Regions from separate parts of the Paenibacillus sp. FSL M7-1455 genome, predicted to be linked through region 2. Evidence: riboswitches for the same ligand, from Rfam matches in the RefSeq annotation. Region 2 holds a riboswitch; each other region holds the start of a gene.
What was found. A riboswitch is a leader RNA that binds a small molecule or an ion and turns the genes downstream of it on or off. The one in region 2 is predicted to bind thiamine pyrophosphate.
Positions count from the first base shown of each region.

Region 1 (5,733 bases), 3.0 Mb from region 2:
CTCCTTTCTGTTATGTAGGATATATTTAAAAAAGGTAATTAGGGAGGCCTGCTTCCGGCCCCCCTGAACTTTGCGATTTCCGCTTAGGCGGAAACCACCTCGTTATTTGTGATCAAAATTGCATCAGCTCCTTTCTTTAGGAAGTTGTCGGCCGTCCGACACCTTTATTAACTCATATTTGGAGCTGCTCTTCAAGCGAAAGAATAAGTATATACGTTTTTTACCAGGATTTTTTTACCTGCGGGATGCCGGGCGCAATGGCTCTTGGCCCTACCAGCCCGTCACCGCGATCTCTTCATCCATGTTTTGCAAATAATCCGGCAGCGGGCCGCCGTGCATCAGCCACAGCTCGTGCAGCGCGCGCGTGCACCCGACGTACAGCAGCTTCGCATCCCAAGCCGAAGCGCCGTAATGCTCCCCGTCCGCATCCGCCACGATGACCGCGTCAAATTCGAGGCCTTTCGAGAGGTATACGGGGAGGACGGATAAGCCGCCCTCGTACGCCTTGTCGCCGCCGTCGATCAAGTGAAGATCGGGCAAGTCCGGCTGCAACCGTTCGTGCAGCGCCCTTGCGTCCTTCAGCGTCCGCGTCAACACGGCCACCGTGCGGTATTCGCCCGACGAAAGCTTAAGCAGCCCTTCGCGCAGGCCCTTTAATCGCTCGTCTTCGCCGCTTCCATAAGCGATCATGCGCACCGGGTTCCCGCTCCGAAAAACAGGCACCGCAAGCAGTTCGCTGCTTACCCCTTGCTCGAGGATGCGGTTGGCGAATTCGATGATTTCCATCGTCGAGCGGTAGCTCCGCGTGAGCGCAAAATACGCCGTGTCTTCCGGATTGAACCAGGCCCTCATTTCCTCCCAGCCATGGACTCCCCGGTAGGCATGGATGCCCTGGGACAAATCCCCGAGAATGGTAAAGGAGTGGCCTTTCACGAACAAATCGAGGACCGCGACCTGAAATGGCGAAAAATCCTGCGCCTCGTCGATGACGATATGGTCGAACCGCTGTTCTCCCGTGATATCGTTGAGCAAATAATGGATGTACAACAGGGCAGGCAGGTCTTCCTCGCGCAGAATGTCCTTTTTCAAATCCTTTTGCGTCGATTTCAACACGGCGCCCGGAATGCCCGCCAGCAGTTCTTCCGGCCAGCCGGCCTGCAGCTTCAGCGCTTTGAACATTTGCTTGTACAGCACGAGCGGCTCGAACTTCGGCCACTTGGCGGCATATGATTTTTCGCGCTGGGACGCTTTTTTCTTCCGCTCCTTCATCGCGGCGGCCGAAGGCGACTTTTTCAGCTCCATCTCGACCCACCGGTGGATTCTCGCCATCACCCGTTCTTTCCGCTTCGCGAGCGGATACGGCTTATATTCGTCGTTGAACCAGTGGAGAATCGTATCGCGCGCGAGCACGGCGCCCTCCCAAGGCATAAAGTCCGCTTGGGGCACAGAAGCGTCTTCCATCGCCTCGATGCAGGCGCGGATCATGTCCATGAACCGGATCGAGCCCTTGAAGCGTCCGGGAACCTCGTCCGTCACCTCCGGCATTCCCCCGTCCGATTCGAACCAGTAGGAAAGCGTCTCGGACGGATCGGCAAGCGGGAGCTCGATGCCGAGCTGCTTCATGGCCCAATCCGCGAACGTGCTCTGCTGGATGTCCCCGACGCCGAGTTCGGGCAGCACGTCGGAAATGTAATCGAGGAACATATGGTTCGGGGCAAAAATGATCATCTTCTCTGCCGTGACCTGCTCCTTGTATTGATACAGCAAATAGGCGAGGCGGTGCAGCGCCACGGTCGTTTTTCCGCTTCCCGCCACCCCTTGGATGATCAGCGCCGTATTTTTTGCCGCGCGGATGATTTTGTCCTGCTCCGCCTGGATGGTGGAAACGATATCGCGCAGCTTGTTGTCCTTGTTTTCGCCCAGCCGGTATACCAGAAATTCGTCGGATACGGCCGGCTGGTCGCCGTTCCGGTCATACGTGTCGGACACCCGCTCCAAAATCTGCTTCCGGATGACGAGGTTCCGCTTTAAATACACCAGCCCTTCGATCGTCCCTTCGGGCGCTTCGTACGAAGCCGGTTCATCCCCGCCCGTGAAGGAATAAAAAACGCTGGCGATCGGGGCCCGCCAATCGATGACCATCGGCTGCTCGCCGACCTCCTCGTGATCGACGCCGATTTTGCCGATGTAAAGCGGTGTGGGCGCGGCATCCTTTTTTTCCTGAAAATCAAGCCGTCCAAAATAAGGGGCCGCCAGGCTCTTGGCCAAGGACTGCCTTTTTTCCTCGCGCCCGGCCTCGAGCACCTGCTCGGTAAAATCATGCCCGGTATACACCGGGATCGCGCGCAGCCGCTCCAGCTGCTTGTCGATTTCCGCTATCGTTGCATTCAGCCTTCGCTCTTCCTCTTGATAGGCACTTTGAAAAGTTTGCTCCAATTTCAGTTACCTCCTAAAAGTTTTTCCGCCAGCCAAAATGGCCGCGGGAGCCGTTCGTGCGCCGTTCGCCTGCAACCCTGCGATATGTGCGGGGCGAACGCCGCGAACCACCCTGCCCTGGTAAGCTGATGCTTAGTCGTGAGCCATAAGCCCGCTTAGAAAGGATATTCAGTATATCACAATGAAGGCGCATTCTCCAGCGCGGCCCGTTGTGAAAACGGCGCTTTCAAAAGGCTCGGGTCTTTACAATCTTTTTCGAAGCTGTATAATGGGAACCAGCAAAAAACTGCATACGGATAGATAGCACTAGGGGTGCCTTTCTGGCTGAGAGACAAGTAGCGAATGCATGCGCGAACGTTAACCCTTTACACCCGATCTAGGTCATACTAGCGTGGGGAAGTGCGGTGAAACGACTGCTTCGAGGCCTTTCGATCCGAACGACGGAACCGGCCTTCGAGCCGTCCGCGAGCTGCACTCTTTCGGGTGCGGTTTTTTTGCGTGCCGGCCGGCTTGAAGTTGAAAATCGATCAGCGTTCGTTGAAGGAGGAAACGAAGGTTATGACTGAAAATTTGCATAGCGGCATAGATGCGTGCGGGGGATCCGCCGGCGCTTGCGGGACCAGCCGCATCGCGGGCTGCCGCTTTTCGATTTATCCGATGAGCGGCCGTTTTGCCGAAATCATCGAAGAGGCTTTGAAACGGACGAATACGTCCAAAGTATGGATGTTTACGGACGATGTCAGCACCTGCGTCCGCGGGCGGATGTCCCAGGTGTTCGACGTCGCCCAGTCGATGTTCGCCCATGCGGCGGAAAGCGGGGAGCATGTCGTGTTCAGCGGCACATTTTCGATCGGCTGCCCGGGCGACTCCAGCGGCGACGCGTACATGTCGGAGGATGACGTCCGTTTGAACGATGCCCCCTCGGGGGTCGACACGTCGGCGCAGTTCGCCCTTTATCCGATGAACGCGCCGGGATATATGGGCATGATCGCGGAGGCGGTCCGGACGGCTCAAACGCTGGGCACCTTCTCCGGAAGCGTTCATTATGCAAGCCGCCTCGACGGGACTGCCGGCGACGTGTTCCGGACGCTGGAGCAGGCGTTTGCCAACGCTGCGGAGGAAACGTCCCATTTGGTGATGACCGCAACCCTGTCGTGCAACAGCCCTTCCCCGAAGCCTGCGCGAAACCAAGCCGGGGAGGCGCAGATCCGATGAAAAACTGGAAATTGCGCGACATTATCGTGCTGAGTTCGCTGTCGGTCGTTTTTGCCGTCGTATACGTTCTTTTCCTTCAGGTCGGCAACGTCCTGGTCGGCTTGATGGGGCCGATGGGATACGAGGTCATTTTCGGGATCTGGTTTATCGTATCCATCATCTCGGCATATATATTGCAGCGTCCGGGAGCCGCGCTTTTGTCGGAAACGGTGGCCGGAACCGTCGAGCTTCTGATCGGCAATACGGCAGGGCCGGTGCTTATTTTGTCGGCCTTTATCCAGGGGCTCGGGGCTGAAGCCGTCTTTGCGGCGCTGCGTTACCGGAACTATTCCGCCCCGGCCTTGATGGCCGCAGGCGCCGGTTCGGCCGTCTTCAGCTTTGCCTGGGGTTTCATCCACTCGGGCTTTGCCGCGTTGTCCCCGGGCCTGCTGCTGGCCATGTTCATCGCCCGCATCGTCAGCTCCGTGCTGCTCGCCGGCCTGCTCGGCAAATGGATCGCCGACGCGCTGGCCAAAACCGGCGTGCTCCGCAGCTTCCCGATCGCCAAAACTTCGCGCGGTCAGCTGAGTTCCAAGGCGGAGGTTTCCTAATGGCCGCTGTAGACCGCCGACCGGTGCTGGAAGCCGACCGGATTTCCCTGAAGCTCGACGACCATCTTGGGGATGACGTGCTGTCTTCGGTTTCGATGTCGTTATACAAGGGGGAAATCACGCTGCTTTTGGGTCCCGGCGGCTGCGGAAAAAGCTCGCTCGCCCTCTGTCTGAACGGGATATACCCGCATGCGGTGGAAAGCGTCGTTACCGGCAGCGTGAAGCTGTTCGGAGAAACGCCGGACCTTCGCCATCCCGGAAAAACGGCCCAAACCGTCGGCATCGTCTTTCAAGACCCGGACAGCCAGTTTTGCATGTTGACGGTCGAGCAGGAGCTGGCCTTTTGCCTGGAAAACATCGGCTGCCCCCGGGAGGAGATCGGCGGGCGGATCGAAGATGCGCTGAAGCTCGTTCAGCTGAGCGATTGCCGGGAGAAAGAAATCCATACGCTCTCCGGAGGGCAAAAACAGCGCGTCGCCATCGCCGCGGCGCTCGTCCTTAGGCCCAAGGTGCTCATCCTGGACGAACCGACGTCGAATCTCGATCCGGCTTCGGCGCAGCTGCTCGCGGACCGGCTCCATGCCCTCCGCCGGCTGCTGCCGATGACGATCCTGCTGATCGAGCACAACCTCGATCCATGGATCGAATACGTCGACCGACTTGTCGTTATGGACAAGCAAGGAACATTTCGATATGAGGGGAAGCCGGATGCGTTTTTTATGAATCAAGCACACGAAGCGGCGCAAGCCGGCATTTGGCTCCCTCGGGCCGCCACGCTTCACCGCGCGTTGATCCGGGATGCCGGCGTGACCGGCGGCCAAGCGGATGCCGGGGACATCCCGGGCCCGCTGCCGCTTTCCGCCCGGGAGCTTATCGAGGAATGGACGGGCTATCCGGCCCAAATTCAAAAACAAGCGACCCGTTCGCTTCGGGCGCGGCTACAAAAAAACGCGGAACCTGCGCGCCGCGGCGCGGCCGTCTCCGAACACGCAGCCGGCCCCGGCGTTGCCGGACGCATCCTGCTTCGCGCAGAACGGTTGTCCTTCTTCCGGAGAAAACGGGCGGTGATCCAGGAGATCTCCCTGTCGGTCCGCGCGGGAGAGCTTCTGGCGGTTACCGGCAGGAACGGTGCGGGAAAATCGACGCTGTTCGCCGTGCTGTCCGGGCTTCTGGAGCCTTCGTCCGGCAGCGTCACGCTGGACGGCAAACCGCTGCCGGACTGGAAGGAAGCCGAGCTCCGGAGCCGGATCGGCTTTATTTTCCAGCATCCGGAACATCAACTCGTCGCCGATACGGTGTATGACGAGTTGGCTTATTCCTTTCGATTGCAGAACCGCAGCGAGACGGAAATCGGCGAGCGGGTAAACGGCCTTTTGCAACGATTCCGTCTGGAGGGCCGCGAATCCTTCAGCCCATTCTCGTTGAGCCAAGGACAGAAGCGGCGCCTGAGCGTGGCCGCCATGCTGTCGGACGAACAGCAAATTTTGCTGTG
Region 1 covers NZ_JBBORO010000001.1:4,381,769-4,387,501, forward strand. The annotation lists gene NYE48_RS20190 (HelD family protein) at 271-2,436, opposite strand; TPP riboswitch at 2,735-2,851, shown strand; gene NYE48_RS20195 (YkoF family thiamine/hydroxymethylpyrimidine-binding protein) at 2,995-3,651, shown strand; gene NYE48_RS20200 (ECF transporter S component) at 3,648-4,241, shown strand; gene NYE48_RS20205 (ABC transporter ATP-binding protein) at 4,241-5,733, shown strand, end outside.
Region 1: another riboswitch for thiamine pyrophosphate. It lies ahead of NYE48_RS20195 (YkoF family thiamine/hydroxymethylpyrimidine-binding protein); the one in region 2 lies ahead of thiC (phosphomethylpyrimidine synthase ThiC).

Region 2 (5,733 bases):
CCATGGACCGGATCGCGACCAGTGATTTTGAAGCGAATGAAGTCGATCTGCTGATCAAGTTGCTGGCCTACAATTTGTTCGAACGCTTTAAGCGCGATTGTTGCGAACCGATGCATCAGGGTTATACGATTGCAAGATTCCGACTGGAGTTCTTTCATTGCGCGGCGACGCTTGTTCGGCATAGTCGCGCGGTCGTGCTCAAGCTGATCAAGGATTTCGACGGTCGTCATGCATGGAAACGAATCGAAGCCAAAGTGGTTCAATTGGAGTGACGGCTTCCAACATTTCACATGGAAAACAACAATGCCCCTTTTCTGGGGAGGGGGGAGTTATCCCCATGTGGATATTGGTTTCAAAATTTCGCTGGTCCCACTCCCACTTATTCACAGTTGTTGATCCGCTCCTGGATGATCGCCACCGCATTCTTATGCGCTTTCGAAATTCAGGTTTATTTTCTTTTGTAGTTACGGTAACGCTTTTATTTTTTGAGCCCCAAATTAAGCTAAGGTTTAGTTTACTTAAGGATTTCAAGGAAACTAGGGTACTACCATTGATAACTACTGGTGGTGAATCAGGAGTAATTATTTCGCTGTTTACTATTAGTTTAACATTTGATGCTGCATACGTAGGGACAGAAGCAAACATCAATACAAAGCACACTGCTAAGAAAGCACTCATCATTTTTTTGATAGCCATATTGCATAACCTCCATCAAGTAGAATTGGTCGTATCTTATTAATATAGACGAATTTTACGTTGAAAAGTTTAACTAGCGAGCTGTTCGAATACAAGCTGAGAAATGCCGGCATTCTTTATAATGACCGTGCGCTGTATACGACGCAGGTTCAGAATGCTGACGGAACTACGGCGACACGGTACGGTTATATAGACAGCCATGGCAAGGTGAGCATACAGCCCATCTACACCCAGGCGTCTAATTTCTCCGAGGGACTGGCTCGGGTCAATGTGGGCAAAACAGCGGGGTACATCAACACGAAGGGGGAACTGGTCATTCCATACCGGTATAGCTCGACGTCCGATTTCTCCGAAGGTATGGCGGCCGTAATGCTTGCGTTCGGCGGCAAATACGGCTATATTGACACCACCGGCAAGCTCCGGATTACACCCCGGTATGATCACGCCGACCCGTTTTCAAACGGGGCGGCAGTAGTTTACGTGAACGGAAAATACGGTTTCATCGACAAAAACGGCAATTACCTGCTAACACCGCAGTTCAGCATGGCGCAGCCGTTCTCAGAAGGACTGGCTTTTGGCCATGGCTCCGGCGGCAGCACGCATAGCGGCGGTTAGCGGCATAACCGTCCACAGTCCTCTTTCCGTTCTGGCACCGTATTTTGCAAAGGGAATTGAATATGCAGCCCAAGTCTGGCTTGTGAAGCATGACATGCCAAAAAAGCAGTTCATTTCCCAAGGTAGGGAGATGAACTGCTTTTGCTGTTTTGCTTCTCTTTCTGTCCGTTTCCATGCGGACAAGCAGTAATAATGTCAATTTAACGGATCAGCAGACACCAAGCAAAAATGCCAACATTATGAGCGCATCCGGTATTCCTCGGCTTTTTCCTGCATGCCTGCGGCAACTGCCTCTTGTTCCGACAATCCCTTCTCCGCGGCAAATGCGCGGATATCTTGCGTAATGCGCATGCTGCAGAACTTCGGCCCGCACATCGAGCAGAAATGCGCCTGCTTCGCTCCTTCGGCAGGCAGTGTTTCATCGTGGTAGGACATGGCGCGTTCCGGGTCGAGCGAGAGGTTGAACTGGTCGCGCCAGCGGAATTCGAAGCGGGCTTTGGAAAGCGCGTCGTCCCGGCGCTGCGCACGCGGATGGCCTTTCGCCAGATCGGCGGCATGGGCCGCGATTTTGTAGGCGATGACACCTTCGCGCACATCGTCCTTGTTTGGCAAGCCGAGATGTTCCTTCGGCGTAACGTAACAGAGCATCGATGTACCAAACCAGCCGATCATCGCCGCCCCGATGGCCGATGTAATATGATCGTACCCCGGCGCAATGTCCGTGGTCAGTGGGCCGAGCGTGTAGAACGGCGCTTCTTGGCAAATCTCCATTTGCAAGTCCACGTTTTCCTTGATTTTGTGCATCGGCACGTGTCCGGGACCCTCGATCATCACCTGCACGTCATGCTTCCAGGCAATTTGGGTCAGTTCCCCCAGCGTCGCAAGTTCTGCCATCTGCGCTTCATCATTGGCATCATAGATGCTGCCCGGACGAAGGCCGTCTCCCAGCGAAAAGGTGACGTCATACCGCTTCATGATCTCGCAGATTTCTTCGAAATGGGTGTATAGGAAATTTTCCTGGTGATGCGCCAGACACCATGCCGCCATGATCGATCCGCCCCGTGAGACGATGCCCGTCATCCGTTTGGCAGTCATCGGTATATAGCGTAGCAGCACGCCCGCATGGATCGTAAAGTAGTCCACACCCTGCTCGGCCTGCTCGATCAGCGTGTCGCGGTACAGCTCCCACGTCAGCGCCTCCGCCTCCCCTCCGACCTTTTCCAACGCCTGATAGAGCGGCACCGTACCGATCGGTACCGGCGAATTGCGGATGATCCATTCCCGGGTGGTGTGAATGTCTTTGCCCGTGGACAGGTCCATAACCGTATCCGCTCCCCAACGGACGGCCCAGGTCATCTTCTCGACCTCTTCCTCAATGGAAGACGATACGGCCGAATTGCCGATGTTGGCATTGATCTTGACGTGAAAATGGCGTCCGATAATCATCGGTTCGCTCTCCGGATGATTGATATTTGAAGGCAAAATGGCACGGCCGCTGGCCAGCTCCTACCGTACGAATTCGGGCTCCACGCCTTCGCGGATGGCTGCGAATTCCATCTCGGGTGTAATGATGCCTCTCCGCGCATAATGCATCTGCGTCACGCATCGTCCTTCCCGTGCCCGCAGCGGTTCCCCGGTTACGCCGGGATACGTCTCGGCTCCAGCTCTTTTGCTGCCCGGCTTCAAGCCATTGTCCTCCGGCTTAATCGCCCGGCCTTTGTACGACTCTACGTCTTCGCGCTCCGTAATCCACATCCTGCGCAGCGCAGGCAAGCCCGTCCGGATGTCCACCTCATAATCCGGATCGGTCATCGGACCGCTCGTATCGTACACGCGGAGCGCTTCGTTATGCTCCACCCCTTGGGGAGTGCTTGTGTCATGAAGGGCAATTTCGCGTTCGGGGACCAATAGGTCCGGTCGCGAGCCCTGAATGTATACCTTGCGGCTGCCCGGAAAAGGCCGCAGACGCCCCGTGCTTTCTTTTTCCGTATCCCGATGGTGTTCCTGTCCCCCTGTTTCATGTTCTGTGCTCATCGCTCGTTCTCCTCCTCATGGTATGGTCCGGCCTTGCTCATTCTGCGCACCTGTTCATCAGGCCAAGCATGAGGGAAGTACAGCACGGGCGAATTCAAAAACAGGGATACAGCTCCTCGGCAGGGCGGGAACATGGTAATCATGGCCACGCACCACACATCTCCACCTTGTCGGAACGCCATGGAGATGCGATGATGTCTCGGATACTGCATAAAAAAACCGGTTCCCCCAGGGAACCGGCTCTATCTTTCACCGCCAAACATGCCGCGGTAAGTCTACCCACAGGGGTGGCTTCACTCAAGGCATGTTGACGATGCTCGTCGTTGTTTCGCCGATTACTTCCCTACGCTGGCATGATCCAGATCAGGTGCTAAGGGTCCGGAATCTCATGCGATTCCGTCTCAGTCCGGACAATTCGGACTCCCCCAGTAACGTTTGACGGCTAACGGCAATCTTGCCGCTGCGTCCTATTCAGTTCAGTCAGCCCACGCTTTGGGCTGTCCATTACAGTTTAGCCTAAACATGGCGGAAAAACAACCATATTTTCCAAAATGCCGTTTCGGATCAGGCCAGCATGAGTCCCATCTGTGCGGCAGCTTCTTTTAAGACCGGAACATACTCATGGAGCGTCTCCTGGGAAAGACGGCTGACAGGCCCCGATACGGACAACTCGAGCGTAATGGAGTCACCTTCTATATCAACAAGAAGGGCACCAAAGTCATCCAGGGCATTACAGCCGGGGGTTTGTTCAAGGGCGGCCTGGCTCCGGCCAGCCAGGGGCAGAGGTACGGCTATATCAATACATCCGGCCGCTTTGTGATCGAGTCGAAATTCTATTGGACTGACGATTTTAACGGCGAATTGGCTGTGATCAGTTTGCTCGTTCCGATTTCGAGCGAGAAAACAGAGGGTACGTGAACCGCTGCGGAGCGATCGTCTGGCCGCCGGCTTCCGAACTTCCGAACGGAGTGACAAAACTACAGTAAGGCAGAACAACCGAGCTTCACGGATTGTATCGGAAAAAGAACGCATTACAGCTAACTTATCGAAACTAACTTCCCTTTGGCAACTGCTTCATTTTTCGTTAAGCTAACGGGCAGATTAGTGAAACTACACAGTTTTTTAAAGCGTATAATTATTATAAAAAAACCCATATCGCTCATGCGGAGGTGAACTTGACTGGAGCATTTTTATGACTTGGTTCAATTGGCATTCTCGATTGCTCTCATCTCTTCCGTAGTGTTACTTCCATTCACCTATTTTTCTTCACAAAAGATACACTGGGGGCATGAAATTGCTGCAGCCGGTTCAATTTGGTTTGTGGCTGTAAGACTGTCACAACTCAGCAGCATTCAGCGGTGGATAGTACGTATCGCCAGACGAAGAGAAGCACCTGATGAAGACGACAATAGTCCTTTCCCACATTGATATTCCATACTTTCAATTAGGGAGGACAACGATGAAAAAGATTTTGTTGCTTCAAAAATGGGCCAAGCCCATTCTCGTCATGTTGATTAGAGTTATTCCGATCATTGTGCTCAGCGGGTGTTCGACAGCATCCCAATCAAACTCGATTAATGCCGATTCATCAGGGATATTTAACCACTTTTTTATTTGAGCGTTTTGCAGTAATCTGAGGCCTTGAGCCGTAAGGATTTTCGGACATAAAAAAGGGACTTCACCCCAACTTGGAGAAGTTTTCAAGTGACCAAACCCAAAAACCTCAAGGATGGAGGAAGTCACTTTGTATATTCTCCAAGAATGTCTGTTTTCCTTCGAAGAACTTTTAAAAATTCAACCCAAGGAGAGATTGCCGATCTTCTTCAGCTCTCTCGATCTGAGACCGTATGCCAAGGAACTGAGAAGCCGTTCACCCCGAGGCGCTGAGGGATACTGCAGACAAGGTATTCTACGAGCACTCTTGGCTGCGCCGCTTGAAGGAATAAGTACCTTTTCAGGGTTGCATAAGCGTTTGGATACGGATCTCCGGTTTCGTTATCAGTGTGGTCTTCCGCTGGATCGAGAAGCTCCTTCCATATCCACATTAAGCCGAGTTTTCTCAGAACTGACGAGAAAGGACTTGGCAAAACGGCTTTTTGAGGATTTGGTCACACGCTGTCAGCAGGAAGGTATCATAGAAGGCAGTAACGTCGCCATAGACAGCGCCGCTCTCCGCGCTTACGAGAAAAAGCAGCCCAAACGCAAAAGCGAGCAAACGGGTAATGCGAACTGGGGCGCAAAAATTGATTCCTTCGGCAATAAAATCACATGGTTTGGTTACAAAATTCATCTGGCGGTCGATACGAAAAGTGAATTGCCGATCGCCTTGGAAGTAACGCCGGCGCATGTCAATGATGGAGAAATGGCGCCGGGCCTGATCGAGAAAAC
Region 2 covers NZ_JBBORO010000001.1:1,429,131-1,434,863, reverse strand. The annotation lists gene NYE48_RS06680 (IS1380 family transposase) at 1-272, shown strand, start outside; gene NYE48_RS28195 (stalk domain-containing protein) at 208-645, opposite strand; gene NYE48_RS06670 (WG repeat-containing protein) at 757-1,311, shown strand; partial or broken gene thiC (phosphomethylpyrimidine synthase ThiC) at 1,549-3,345, opposite strand; TPP riboswitch at 3,669-3,782, opposite strand; gene NYE48_RS06660 (WG repeat-containing protein) at 3,967-4,263, shown strand; gene NYE48_RS06655 (hypothetical protein) at 4,825-5,088, opposite strand; gene NYE48_RS06650 (transposase) at 5,090-5,733, shown strand, end outside.

Region 3 (5,733 bases), 3.2 Mb from region 2:
GTCTTCCGGACCGGAAACCCGCCGAACGCGAACAATAGAACGGTATAAGTCAGCGCCTGGTACGCCGCGAAGTCGATGTTCCGCGTCAGCACCGTGACCAGGCACAACGCGACAAACAGGACGAGCTTGATGGCCGGATTGGTGCGCAGCAGCACCGTTTGCCGCGTAGGTTTCAGCAATTCGATCATGTGCCCGCCCGCCTTTCTGCCAGATCGGCCTCGATCGCCGGACGTTCGGTAACCGCGCCGTCCAGCACCTCCCACACCTTCGTGGCAACACGCCGGGCGATATTCTCTTCATGGGTGACCATTACGATGGCTGCGCCCTTTTCCTGCATCTCCAGGCAGTATTCGAGGATCGCAAACGTATTCCGGGCATCCTGGCCGAAAGTCGGTTCATCCAGCAAAAGGACGGGCTGCTCGCCCACGACGGCGGCCGCCATGCTAAGCCTCCGTTTTTGGCCGGTGGAAAGCTGGTACGGATGGCGGCGTTCCAGCCCTTCCAAATGAAAGAATCGCAGCAACCTTCGCGCTTTCGCTTCGGCCTCGGCCTTCCCCGCTTGTTTCGCTTTCGCGGAAAAGCCGGCTTCCCCCAGCACCGATTCCGCGACGAACTGGAATTCCGGGTTTTGGAACACGTAACCGATCCGGTCCGTGGGCGGACGAATCGCCCGGCGCGCTCTCCGGGAAGCGCCCTCCGTTTCCGGCATGGCCTCCCCGCATAACCGGTATTCCCCCCGAAAGCGCAGCAGCGACATCAGGCTGAGCAACAACGAGCTTTTGCCCGCCCCGTTCGGACCGACGACCGCGATAAAATCCCCGGGATCGACCCGCGCCTCGTCTGCCCGCACCACGGGCCGGCCGGCCCGGAATCCCGAAAACCGCCGCAGCGTGAGAAGCGGAGCGGATGCGTCCGGTTCCAACGGTTTCGCCGCTCCGCCCCGCCTCAGGTCAAGCACCTTGAAAAAATCCGCCCATACGCCCGGATACCAGATGCCGTACTGCTGCAGCTCCCGCCGGAAGGCGCCGAAAACCCATGCGGGAGGGCCGTCGCCGAGAATGCTCCCGTCCGGAGCCAGCAGGACGATCCGGTCCATCCGGTCCGCGATCTCTTCGATCCGGTGCTCCACGACGATTAAAGTCCGCCCTTCCGCCGCTTTCCAGACGGACTCCCACATCTGTTTTCTTCCCTCGGGATCCAGGAGGGCGGACGGTTCGTCCAGAAAAATGACCTCGGGCTCCAGCAGCAGCACGGAGGCCAGCGCCAGCCGCTGCTTCATGCCTTGGGACAGGCTGTCTACCGGAACATGCAGCAGATCCGGACGCAAACCGACCGCTTCAAGGGCCCGGCGCATTTCGGGCACCATCCGTTCCCGCGGAATGCCGCGGTTCTCCAATACGAACGCCAGCTCTTCGTCGACGTATGGCATGCAAAACTGCGTATCCGGATCCTGGAACACGTACCCTCTGGAATCCGGCGCCACGATGCCTTCCGCTTTGATCGGCACCTCGATCACTTGCGGAATCAGCCCGCCGAGCACCTGCAGCAGCGTCGATTTGCCGCAGCCGCTGGGCCCGAGCAGCAGCACTTTCTCGCCGCGACGAACGGACAGGGACAAATCCTTGAACACGAAAGACGGCTCTCCCGGAAATTTAAGCCTGAGCTTGCTGACTCCCGCCACGGTCTCCGGCCCGAACGGTTCTAAATCCAACGGCTCAATCATGGTCAAGCGCTTCATAATCCTTTTGGGTCACGGGCCGCAGCAGCTGCGTCACGCCGGTAGCCTCCAATGCCTTCGCCAGCGCAAACGCCAAATATCCCGCCAAAATCGCGGAGCTGATGATTCTAAGCACGTATTTGAACAGCATCATCCCGAGCGTATAGTCCGTCACGTAACCGAAATAAACATCGACCGCAAACGAACCGAGCGCAGCGGCCGCGCCCGCAAATGCCGCCGTCCCCATCTTGAAGCTGCGGTAGCGCAGCAAGGCAAAAACCAGTTCCGCCGCAAGGCCCTGCGCGACGCTGTACAGCACCAGCTGAACGCCCCATTCGCTGCCGAACAAAATTTCCACGTGTGCCGCCGCCACCTCCGCCAACAGGGCAACGCCGGGTTTGCGAATCAGGAGCATGGCGAGCGTCGGCGCCAAAAACCAGACCCCGTACACCAGCTCATCAGCCTGAAAAAACAGCGGCTTGAACAGATCGTACACCGAGCTCCAAAAATGATAGACGACGCCAAGCGCAAGCGACAGCAAAATCGTGACCAGCAGGTCGCTCAGCCGCAGCCCTTTCCTTTTTTCCGCCTGAAGCACGTGATTCATCCTACATCTTCCTCTCTTCTTCGGTGAGCGGGAATGCGCAAAAATAGGCATGAAAAAAACCGCCCTGGATACGCAAAGAGAGACGGTTAAATAAGCCCGGTCCATGGGCTTCTATCGCGAATTCTCTACGCTGGCATTATCCAGATCAGATTCCCGGTCAGCAGCGGATACAGCTGCAATCTCAGCCTGATTCACTCAAGCTCCCGCATCCCATATGTAACGGACCGCCCTTCGCCAAAAAAACGAAGCATGCGAAAGCGTCCGGTTCCTGGTTCCAAAATACACCAATTCCGTGCCGGTTGGCAACAGAAAAAATTTTTCCTCGGCAGCCCCTGCCCTACTTCCTCCCCCTGCATGCGGCCGTCCGTCTTGCGTTAGACGTTATTGATTTAACCGCTATTCTATGTCAATATATTTCAGAGTGTTCCAAAAATAGTATGCTGCGCATTTCGGATCCGGCCGAAATTCGGTGAAACCAAAAGGCGGCCGCGCACGTTAACTCTATAAATCGACTCGAAGCACCATCCGAAGGGAGAAATAGCATGGCAAAACGATTGTTAAGGCTGATGACGGAGCTCTCCTCAAGAAAGTGGCTATCCGCATTGATGGGGCGTTTTTCCCATAGCAGGCTCAGCAGGGGCGTCATCCCTTATTTTATAAAAAGCTATCAGATTCCAGCCGACGAAGCCGAAAAGGAAATCCACGAATACAGGACGCTGAACGAGTTTTTTTCGCGCCGGCTGAAGCCGGGCATGCGCCCGGTCGAGGAAGGGCCGAACGTGCTGACAAGCCCGGTCGACGCCAAAATAACGGCCATGGGCGACATTTCCGCGGGGACGATATTAAACGTCAAAGGCCAGGATTATTCCGTGGCGGAGCTGCTGAACTTCTCCCCCCATTTGGAGCTGTACAAACACGGCTATTTTTTTGTGCTTTATTTAAGCCCGACCGACTACCACCGCATCCATTCCCCCATTACGGGGGTGCGTACGGAAAGCGAGCACATCAAGGGCCGGGCTTATCCGGTCAACGAATTCGGCATGACCCGGATGAAATCGGTGCTGTGCCGGAACGAGCGGCTGATCACCTACATCGCCGGGGAATACGGCGAGGTGGCCGTCGTGAAGGTCGGCGCCATGAACGTCAGCAGCATCCGTTACGACGACGAATCCGTGTCCCGCTGGAACAACGGCGACGACCTGGCCTATTTCGAATTCGGCTCGACCGTCGTGCTGCTGACGCAGGACGGAACGTTTACGCCAAGGGCCGGCCTGAAGCCCGGGGACCACGTCCGGATGGGCCAGCTTCTCGGAACGCTTCACCCTCCGGTCCCGCGGGACAAGGGCTAAGATCCGCTTTCGTCCCGTCCCATGACGGAAGCGATCATCTTTTGCAGCAAACGCCCCGGCAGGATCGCTTTGGCCCGGAGCGTCAACCGCGTGCTTCCCGGCAGGGCGTACCGGAACGCGGGCCGCTTCATGCATGCGATACGCGCAACGAGTTCGGCTACCTCCTTCGGGTCGCCTCCTTGTCGTGCGCTTTTTCGCGAAAACGCCAGCACCTTGTCCATCATGGCCCGGTAAGGCGAACCTTCGGGAGCGCTCATTTGCGCGAACCCCTTGTCCCAAATCGGGGTGCCGTAGGCACCGGGCTCTACCAGGACCACATCGATGCCGAAGGGTTTGGCTTCGAGCGCAAGGCATTCGCTGAAACCCTCCATGGCGAATTTCGAGGAAGCATACGGCGCATATCCCGGAAATCCGATGCGGCCGCTGATGCTGCTCATCTGGATGATCCGGCCTTTCCCCCGCTCCCGCATGATCGGCAGCACCGCCTGCGTCACCCGCACCATGCCGTGAAAGTTCGTATCCATCTGTTCCTGCCAAATCGCGGCAGGCACCTCCTCGACGAAACCTCCGTAGGCCGTTCCGGCATTGTTGACCAGCACGTCCAACCGGCCGTACTGCCGGCGTATGTATGCCGCAGCGTCCGCCACGCCGGCCGGGTCGGTAACGTCCAGCCGCACGGCAACGATTTTTCCCTGCACCCCGGCCTCCGCCGCCGCGTCCATCAGCCCTGCCTGCGCCTCCATCCTCCGGATGCCCGCGATGACGGCGAATCCCCGCCGGGCAAGCTCAACCGCCGTCAGCAGCCCGAAGCCGCTTGAACCGCCCGTGACCAGGGCTACCGGCTCCCCTTGCATTGTTTTCATGTTACCCCACCTTATACGGGAATCGCTTCGAACAGAAACGGATTCCCGTCCAAATAATGCCGAAGGAGCGCCAACGAATACGGCTTGCTTTCCCTCAGCTCCGCCGCTTCCCACGGATGCGGGGCATGGAAGCTCTGGTTTTCGATCAGCGCTTTGACAAAAAACGTTTCGAGCGCAGGAATGCAGCCCGGCTGGCCGGAAACGGGCCGCAGCCGCTCGTATCCTTCCATGAACCATTGACGCTGCACAGGGTACAAGCCGATAAACGACTGCGCCAAATCATACAAATAGAAGCCGAAACCGCAGCGCCCGAAATCGATCGGATAAGGCTCCCCGCCTTTGAACACCATGTTTCCTTCGTGGAAATCGCCGTGAATGAGGCCGAAACTCTCGCGATCCCGCCGCATGCCGGACATATGGGCCGTCACTTTGGCGGCCGCCTGCTCATAAATCGCGTATTCGTCCGAGGTTAGAAAACTCCCATGATGCTGCTTGAGCCTGGCCGTCTCCCGCGCGAACGGCTCCCCGTCCCATACCGGGCGGACAAAGCCCTCGGCAGGTTTGAAACGGAGGGCCGCCCGGTGCATCTTCGCCAGCAGACCGCCCATGAGAAGGAGCTGCTCTTCGCTGTACTGTCCCTCCCAATGGTCGCCATCGATCCAGCGAAGCACCGACACCTTCCAGCTTTGCCCCCGACCCGTCTCCACCTCGGTGACGTACGAGCCTTCGCGGTTCGGAACGCCCGTGGGGACCACAAGCCCCTCGACCCGCGCCAAATATTCGAGCCACTCCATTTCCGAAACGGTTTCCCCTGAGGATGCCGCTGCGGGATGAACGCGGAGCAAATACAACCTTCCCGCTTCATCTTCGATTTTATAGGTGACATGCTCCGACACCTGAATGAAATCCAGATGTTTTTCCTGAATACCGTACTGCTCCAGGGCAGCCGTCAGAGCCGCCTCCGCCTGAACGAGCAGCAGTCTTCTGCTGTCCTCCGAATCCGCATGAAACGCTTCGTTCATGGGTATCCCCCCCTTGTTTTCGCTCTTTTGCCGTTTTTTTCTGTTCTATCATTACAAAATTCCATATAGCCAGCATAGCATACCGGGCCCGGAAATTTCGATAGCCATCGCCGCCGTGCCGCCTGCTCCGGTCCTCGCCATCCCCTCTTGCAGGCCTCCGGCCCATCGCTTGCCC
Region 3 covers NZ_JBBORO010000001.1:4,586,014-4,591,746, forward strand. The annotation lists gene NYE48_RS21155 (energy-coupling factor transporter transmembrane component T family protein) at 1-185, opposite strand, end outside; gene NYE48_RS21160 (ABC transporter ATP-binding protein) at 185-1,723, opposite strand; gene NYE48_RS21165 (ECF transporter S component) at 1,716-2,324, opposite strand; TPP riboswitch at 2,430-2,541, opposite strand; gene asd (archaetidylserine decarboxylase) at 2,867-3,673, shown strand; gene NYE48_RS21175 (SDR family oxidoreductase) at 3,670-4,536, opposite strand; gene NYE48_RS21180 (phosphotransferase enzyme family protein) at 4,548-5,558, opposite strand.
Region 3: another riboswitch for thiamine pyrophosphate. It lies ahead of NYE48_RS21165 (ECF transporter S component); the one in region 2 lies ahead of thiC (phosphomethylpyrimidine synthase ThiC).

Region 4 (5,733 bases), 2.9 Mb from region 2:
GAACTTCCCCGTCCCAAGCAGCAATCTTGATTGAAATTGATGCGGTCCGATGTGTAACATCGCCTTATCCTCCTCCCACAAAATGCACCAGTTCGATCCGGTCTCCGTTTCGGACGTCCGCGTCCTTATGCTCGTTTTTCTCGAGTATGTTCCCGTTGATTTCCACGACGACGACCTGCCGGTCCAGGCCGAAATGCGCTAGCAGCCGCGCCACCTTCGTTACCGACTCCGGCACCTGTACGGCGTTCCCGTTAATGATCAAATCCAACATGGGCGATCCTCCCCTCCGATGGCCTGACGGCGTGATGCCGGTCCGGCGCAAAAGATTCCCAGCCTGTGAATGAAGGCCGCCTTCCGCTCATCTGCTCAGCGATGAGCGCCCCGGTAATGGGGCTCAGCAACACGCCGTTGCGGTAATGCCCCGCGGCGACAAACAAACCTTCGTAGCCTGCGGCGGCACCCAGATAAGGAAGGCCGTCACGGGTTTGCGGCCGCAGCCCTGCCCACGCCTTCTCCCATCGGGCAGACGTTATCCGCGGCACGAGGGCGGCTGCTTTGGCCATCAGCCCCATCAAACCTTCGACGGACACCGTCAGCTCATCGTTGCGCTCGACCATGGAAGCTCCGACGAGGAGTCTCCCTCCCCGCTTCGGCACCAAATAACAGCCGTCGGTGAATACGGTATGGCTTACCAAAGGGACCTCCGTTACGACCGAAAAGCATTCGCCTTTCACCGGGTACACGTCGGTTTCGATTCCCGCTTGCGCCAGCAGCCGCTGGCCGTGGACACCTGCAGCGATGACCGCCTGTCCGCAGCTTATCGTCCCTTCATCCGTAACGATGCCGGTAACCCGCCCCCGTTCCAGCCGCAGCGAACGAACGCCGCAATTTTCCTTGGCTTCGGCGCCGAGCATGACGGCTGCCCGGACATAGGCGGCCGTCAATTCGGGCGCCGACACCTGCCCGTCCCCGGGAATCCGCATCGCGCCTTCGATGCGGCCCGTCAGGTTAGGCTCCAACTCGTTAGCTTCGGCAGGCGTAAGCCACGCGGCCGTTTCCCCGGCTTGGCGTTGAAAGGCGATCATCCGCCGGCAATCGGCGGCCTGGTCCGGCGTCAACGCCACCTTCAAAAGCCCTTTCTGCACCAGCCCGATGTCGATGCCGGTAAGCTCCCTCAGCTCCTCCGCCAGCTGGGGAAACATCGCCCGGCTCTGCCGCGCGAGGTCGAACAGCACGTCCGCCCGGTGGGTCTCCGACTGGGCGCCGAGCATGCCGGCCGCCGCGCCCGACGCGCCGGAGCCGATTTTCTCCCGCTCCAGAATCAATACGCGCCTGCCCTTCTTTGCCAGATGGTACGCGATGGAACCGCCGATGACGCCGCCTCCGACCACGACGACGTCAGCAACGTCAGCTTGATGGACCATGGTTTTCCCTCCCGTTATGTAAACATTGATAGTAAGCGGCAGCAGCGCTGACCGGGTCTGCCGCTTCCAAAATCCCGCTCATGACGGCCACGCCCGCCGCGCCGGCTTCAAGCGTATCCGCCACGTTCGCCGGCATCACACCGCCGATGGCGATAACGGGAATGCGGACGCGGCTCGCGAGCAGCCTCAGTTCCCCGGGTCCGCGGGCCGGAGAACCGGGCTTGGATGCCGTCGCATAGACATGCCCGAAAATGACATAGTCGGCCCCTTCCTCCTCGGCCGCCACGGCCTCGTGCAGCGAATGGACCGACCGGCCGATCCGCAGCTGCGGAAACCACTTCTTCACATCGGATGCATCCAGGCTGTGATGCCCGAGCTGCGCGCCCCGCACCCCGGCGGCCGCCGCGACGTCGGCCCGATCGTTCACCACGATGCGGTTTGCGGGAACCCCCGCAGCCAGCAGCATTCCGATTCCCTCCAGCAGCTCGCGCGCCGGTTTGGCCCGTTCCCTTAGATGAAACGCATCCACGTATGGATGGATGAGGCCGGCAATTCTCGCCAGCTCATCCAGCGGCTGCCTTCCCGTCGAAACGACATGCAGTTCCCTCCCTGTCAAAGGACCTCAACTCCCGCAAAAAAAAATTAAAGGCCGCTTTCCCGAAAGAAAGTGGCCTTTTCCGCACGTCGACAGCCTTGCGCCCCCAAAAAAACGCATAAGGCGCAAGCATAAAACGTTGTTCTTACCACTTCCCTCCGCTGGCATCGCTCCAGATCAGGTTCAAAGGGTCCGGAAATCGCACTTCCGTCTCAGCCGTCAGGCACCCCTAGTGATTTGCTATGAAATTGAAATTTACTATAACATGAAATCCGGTATGTGGCAATCTCTTCCATCCTGTTTTTTCAGCCCGCGCATCCGAAGCATCCGAAGCATCCGGCGAAAAGCGCCCCCGGACCGAAAAACGGCAAAACGCGGCGGCGGCAGTCAACGCGTAAGCAGAAATCGATGGGCTTGGCTGATGCCGCCCGCATCCTCGAACAACACCATCATGGACAGATCCGGAACAACCGCCTGTTCGTCCCGGATCCAATCAAGCGCCTCGTTCCCGGCACGCTCTTCGTTTACCGCGACCTTCCAGCCGGTTTTGGAAAAAGGAATGTCCAGCTTAATCTCATGGTTGTTCGCGTTATAGACGACGATGATGTTTTTCCAAGCGTCGCCGCCCGCAAAGTCCTTCAGCATAAAAGCGACGACATGCTCCCCGCAGCGGAGCGTTTCCAAATGGGTGTCAATCTGGTTCCGGGAGTTCAAGCGAAAGGCGGGGTGGCTTCTCCGAAGCTCGATCAGGCCCCGGTAATAGTCAAAAACCGGCCTAAACCTCCGCTTGTTTTCCCATCTTATGGCATTGACGGCATCGCCGCTGCGGTAGCTGTTATGATCCCCGTATTTCGTGCGGAGCAGCTCGTCGCCGGCATGAATGAGCGGAATCCCTTGGGAGGTCAGCACGATGCCGTTGGCCAGGAGGGCGCGTTTTACCGTCTCGCTTTTCATGATGTTCTCGCCGTCTATGCTCCGGTACGGCTCGGAATTTTCCACGGCCTCATGCAGGCTCCCTCCGTGAACGAGTTCCCCGTTTCGGATGTCCGGAAACTTGGCCTCGTCCCGCAGCCCCTGCGTCGTCAGCACTTTATCCCATAAATTCAAATTGTCGTGAACGGTCACGTAATTGACCGATTCGAGCGGAACATCCGCGAAATCGCCAATCGATCCCCTGACCCCTTCAAGGACCGCCGCTTCCGTGCCCGTTCCGCCCGTGGCAAAACCTTTCCCTTCGCCGTCGCTGTCCCCTTTGATCGCGCCGCGGAAATGGTCGTTGAATACGGCAAAGCCGAGATTCCTTTGGCTGCCTTTCAACGTTTGCCGCCCAAGCGGAGACTCCCCGCCCGTCCAGGGCTCCCCGTAGACGATGATGGCCGGGTCCGCCTCGCGGCGCAGCTCTTCGACCATCAGCCTGACGGTATCGGTATCGATCAGTCCCATCAAGTCCAAACGGAATCCGTCGATGTGATATTCGTCCGCCCAATAACGAACCGAATCGAGGATGAATTTCCGGACCATCGGGCGCTCCGTCGCCAGCTCGTTGCCGACGCCGGACCCGTTTGCCAGCCTGCCTTCGGCGTCCCTGCGGTAGAAGTACCCGGGCACGACCGCCTCGAACGGTCCGTCCTCGACGCTGTAGGTATGATTGTACACGACGTCCATCACGACGCGGATCCCTTTGCCGTGCAGCGCCATGACCATTTCCTTGAATTCGCGGATCCGGAGACCCGGCACGGTCGGATCGGTCGCGTAGGAGCCTTCCGGCAAGTTAAAATGCTGCGGATCATACCCCCAATTGTACTTCGGCCCGGAAGCGCCGGGATCGTCCGCCTGCAGCTCGTTCACCGTTTGGAAATCGAATACCGGCAGCAGGTGGACATGCGTGACTCCAAGCTCCTCCAAATGGTCGATGCCGATCGCATTGCCGTCCTTATCGCGCAATCCCGTTTCCGTAAACGCTTTAAATTTTCCTTTATGTTGAAAACCGGCGCCAGGGTCGGCCGAAAAATCGCGCACATGCAGTTCGTACAAAACGGCGTCTTCGCACCCTGCCAGGGGCGGCCTGCGGTCCGCTTCCCAGCCGGGCGGGTTCCAGGCTTCCATGTCCACGATCGCCGACCTGGCGCCGTTGGCGCTGACGGCTTTCGAATACGGATCGGCGGCATAGCGGACGGTTCCATCCGGGTGCTCGATCTTGTACATATAATACCGGCCGGCAAGATCGCCGGAAAATCGCAAAAACCATACGCCGTCCTTCCACTTTTTCATCCCGATTTCCAGTCCGCCCGCATGATCGATGACCTGGCCGTCCGCGTTATAACAACCCGCATCCTCATAAAGCGCGAGCGTCACTTTTGCGGCCCCGGGCGCCCACAGCTTAAAAACGCTTTCCGCTTTGCTATACGTGCAGCCCAAATCCCGTCCGCCGTAATACTCCGTGATTTCCCTCATGATTACACCACCGTAAGCTATGACATTCGATGCACGCAAGGATGCTGCATAATCCCCAAAAACGACTTTCAGTCCGAAATAGACAGCGACAAAGTTTGGTTCGGTTACATACTGTTTCCGGGAGCGGCCGGAATCGGATTTTGCATCATCCCGACGTCAAAAAGCCTAACCTATCCTATGTGCTTTTGTTGCCAAATGTACAGGTTTGTATGCATCGAAAAGAGCCCAATTTGAAGCGTGCCGCCGTCAAAATAGGCGGATCGCGGTTGCGGGCTTGCCGAAGGCGGCAACGGCGCAGCTGCGCCGCCATTAAGGCGGGGCGTCGCGGCTTAAGGCCCTTTAAGGCGGACTTCGGCCCTCCCGCTTATTCAGGCGCTTCAGCGTTGATTCAGGCGCAAAAAGGCGCCGGATCATGCCGGATCCGACGCCTTTTCCATCCATTTTTTCGGATTGCTACTCTTCGAGAAACTCTGCGTATTGCTGCGGACTGAGCAAAGCCGAGAGCTGCTCCTCCAGATCGCCTTCGACTTCGATTTCGGCCATCCACCCGCCGTCGTACGGTTCGTTGTTGACGAGCTCCGGCTCGTCGCCGAGCCGCGGATTGATTTTGGCGATTTGGCCGCTGACGGGGCTGAACAGGTCCGACACGGTTTTGACGGATTCGATCGTGCCGATGCTTTCTTCAGCCTGTACGCTTGCGCCTTCTTCGGGAAGCTCCACGAATACGATGTCGCCAAGCTGATGCTGGGCGAAATCGCTGATGCCGATGCGCACGACGTTTCCGCTTACCTTTTCGACCCATTCGTGATCCTTGCTGTACCAACGGTTTTCTTTCACATTGCTCATCGTTTTTCGACTCTCCTTCGATTCTTGTCGTCATCCTTCGAAATAGGGTTGCTAATGAGCCATTATGGGGTGTCTGACGGCGGCTGCTTGGTTTCTTTGGCTTCCTTGGCTTTGCGGCGGCGCTGCTCGACCAGCTCTCGGGTCAGCCTGCGGCCGGTAGGCGTGGCGGCAAGGCCGCCTTTGCCCGTTTCCCGGTGTTTGCTCGGCATGGCGCTGCCGACCTCCAGCATGACGCCGATAACCTCGTCGGCGGGAATGACGCTGCCGACGCCGGCAAGGGCCATATCGGCGGCTGCCAGCGCGGTGACGGCGCCGAGGCCGTTGCGGACGATGCACGGAATTTCCACCAATCCGGCGACGGGATCGCAAATGAGGCCGAGGCAGTTTTTCATGGCCAAGCCGACCGCATGGACG
Region 4 covers NZ_JBBORO010000001.1:4,315,398-4,321,130, forward strand. The annotation lists gene NYE48_RS19900 (thiazole synthase) at 1-60, opposite strand, end outside; gene thiS (sulfur carrier protein ThiS) at 65-271, opposite strand; gene thiO (glycine oxidase ThiO) at 252-1,424, opposite strand; gene tenI (thiazole tautomerase TenI) at 1,408-2,040, opposite strand; TPP riboswitch at 2,156-2,260, opposite strand; gene pulA (type I pullulanase) at 2,407-4,473, opposite strand; gene gcvH (glycine cleavage system protein GcvH) at 4,927-5,319, opposite strand; gene sdaAA (L-serine ammonia-lyase, iron-sulfur-dependent, subunit alpha) at 5,382-5,733, opposite strand, start outside.
Region 4: another riboswitch for thiamine pyrophosphate. It lies ahead of tenI (thiazole tautomerase TenI); the one in region 2 lies ahead of thiC (phosphomethylpyrimidine synthase ThiC).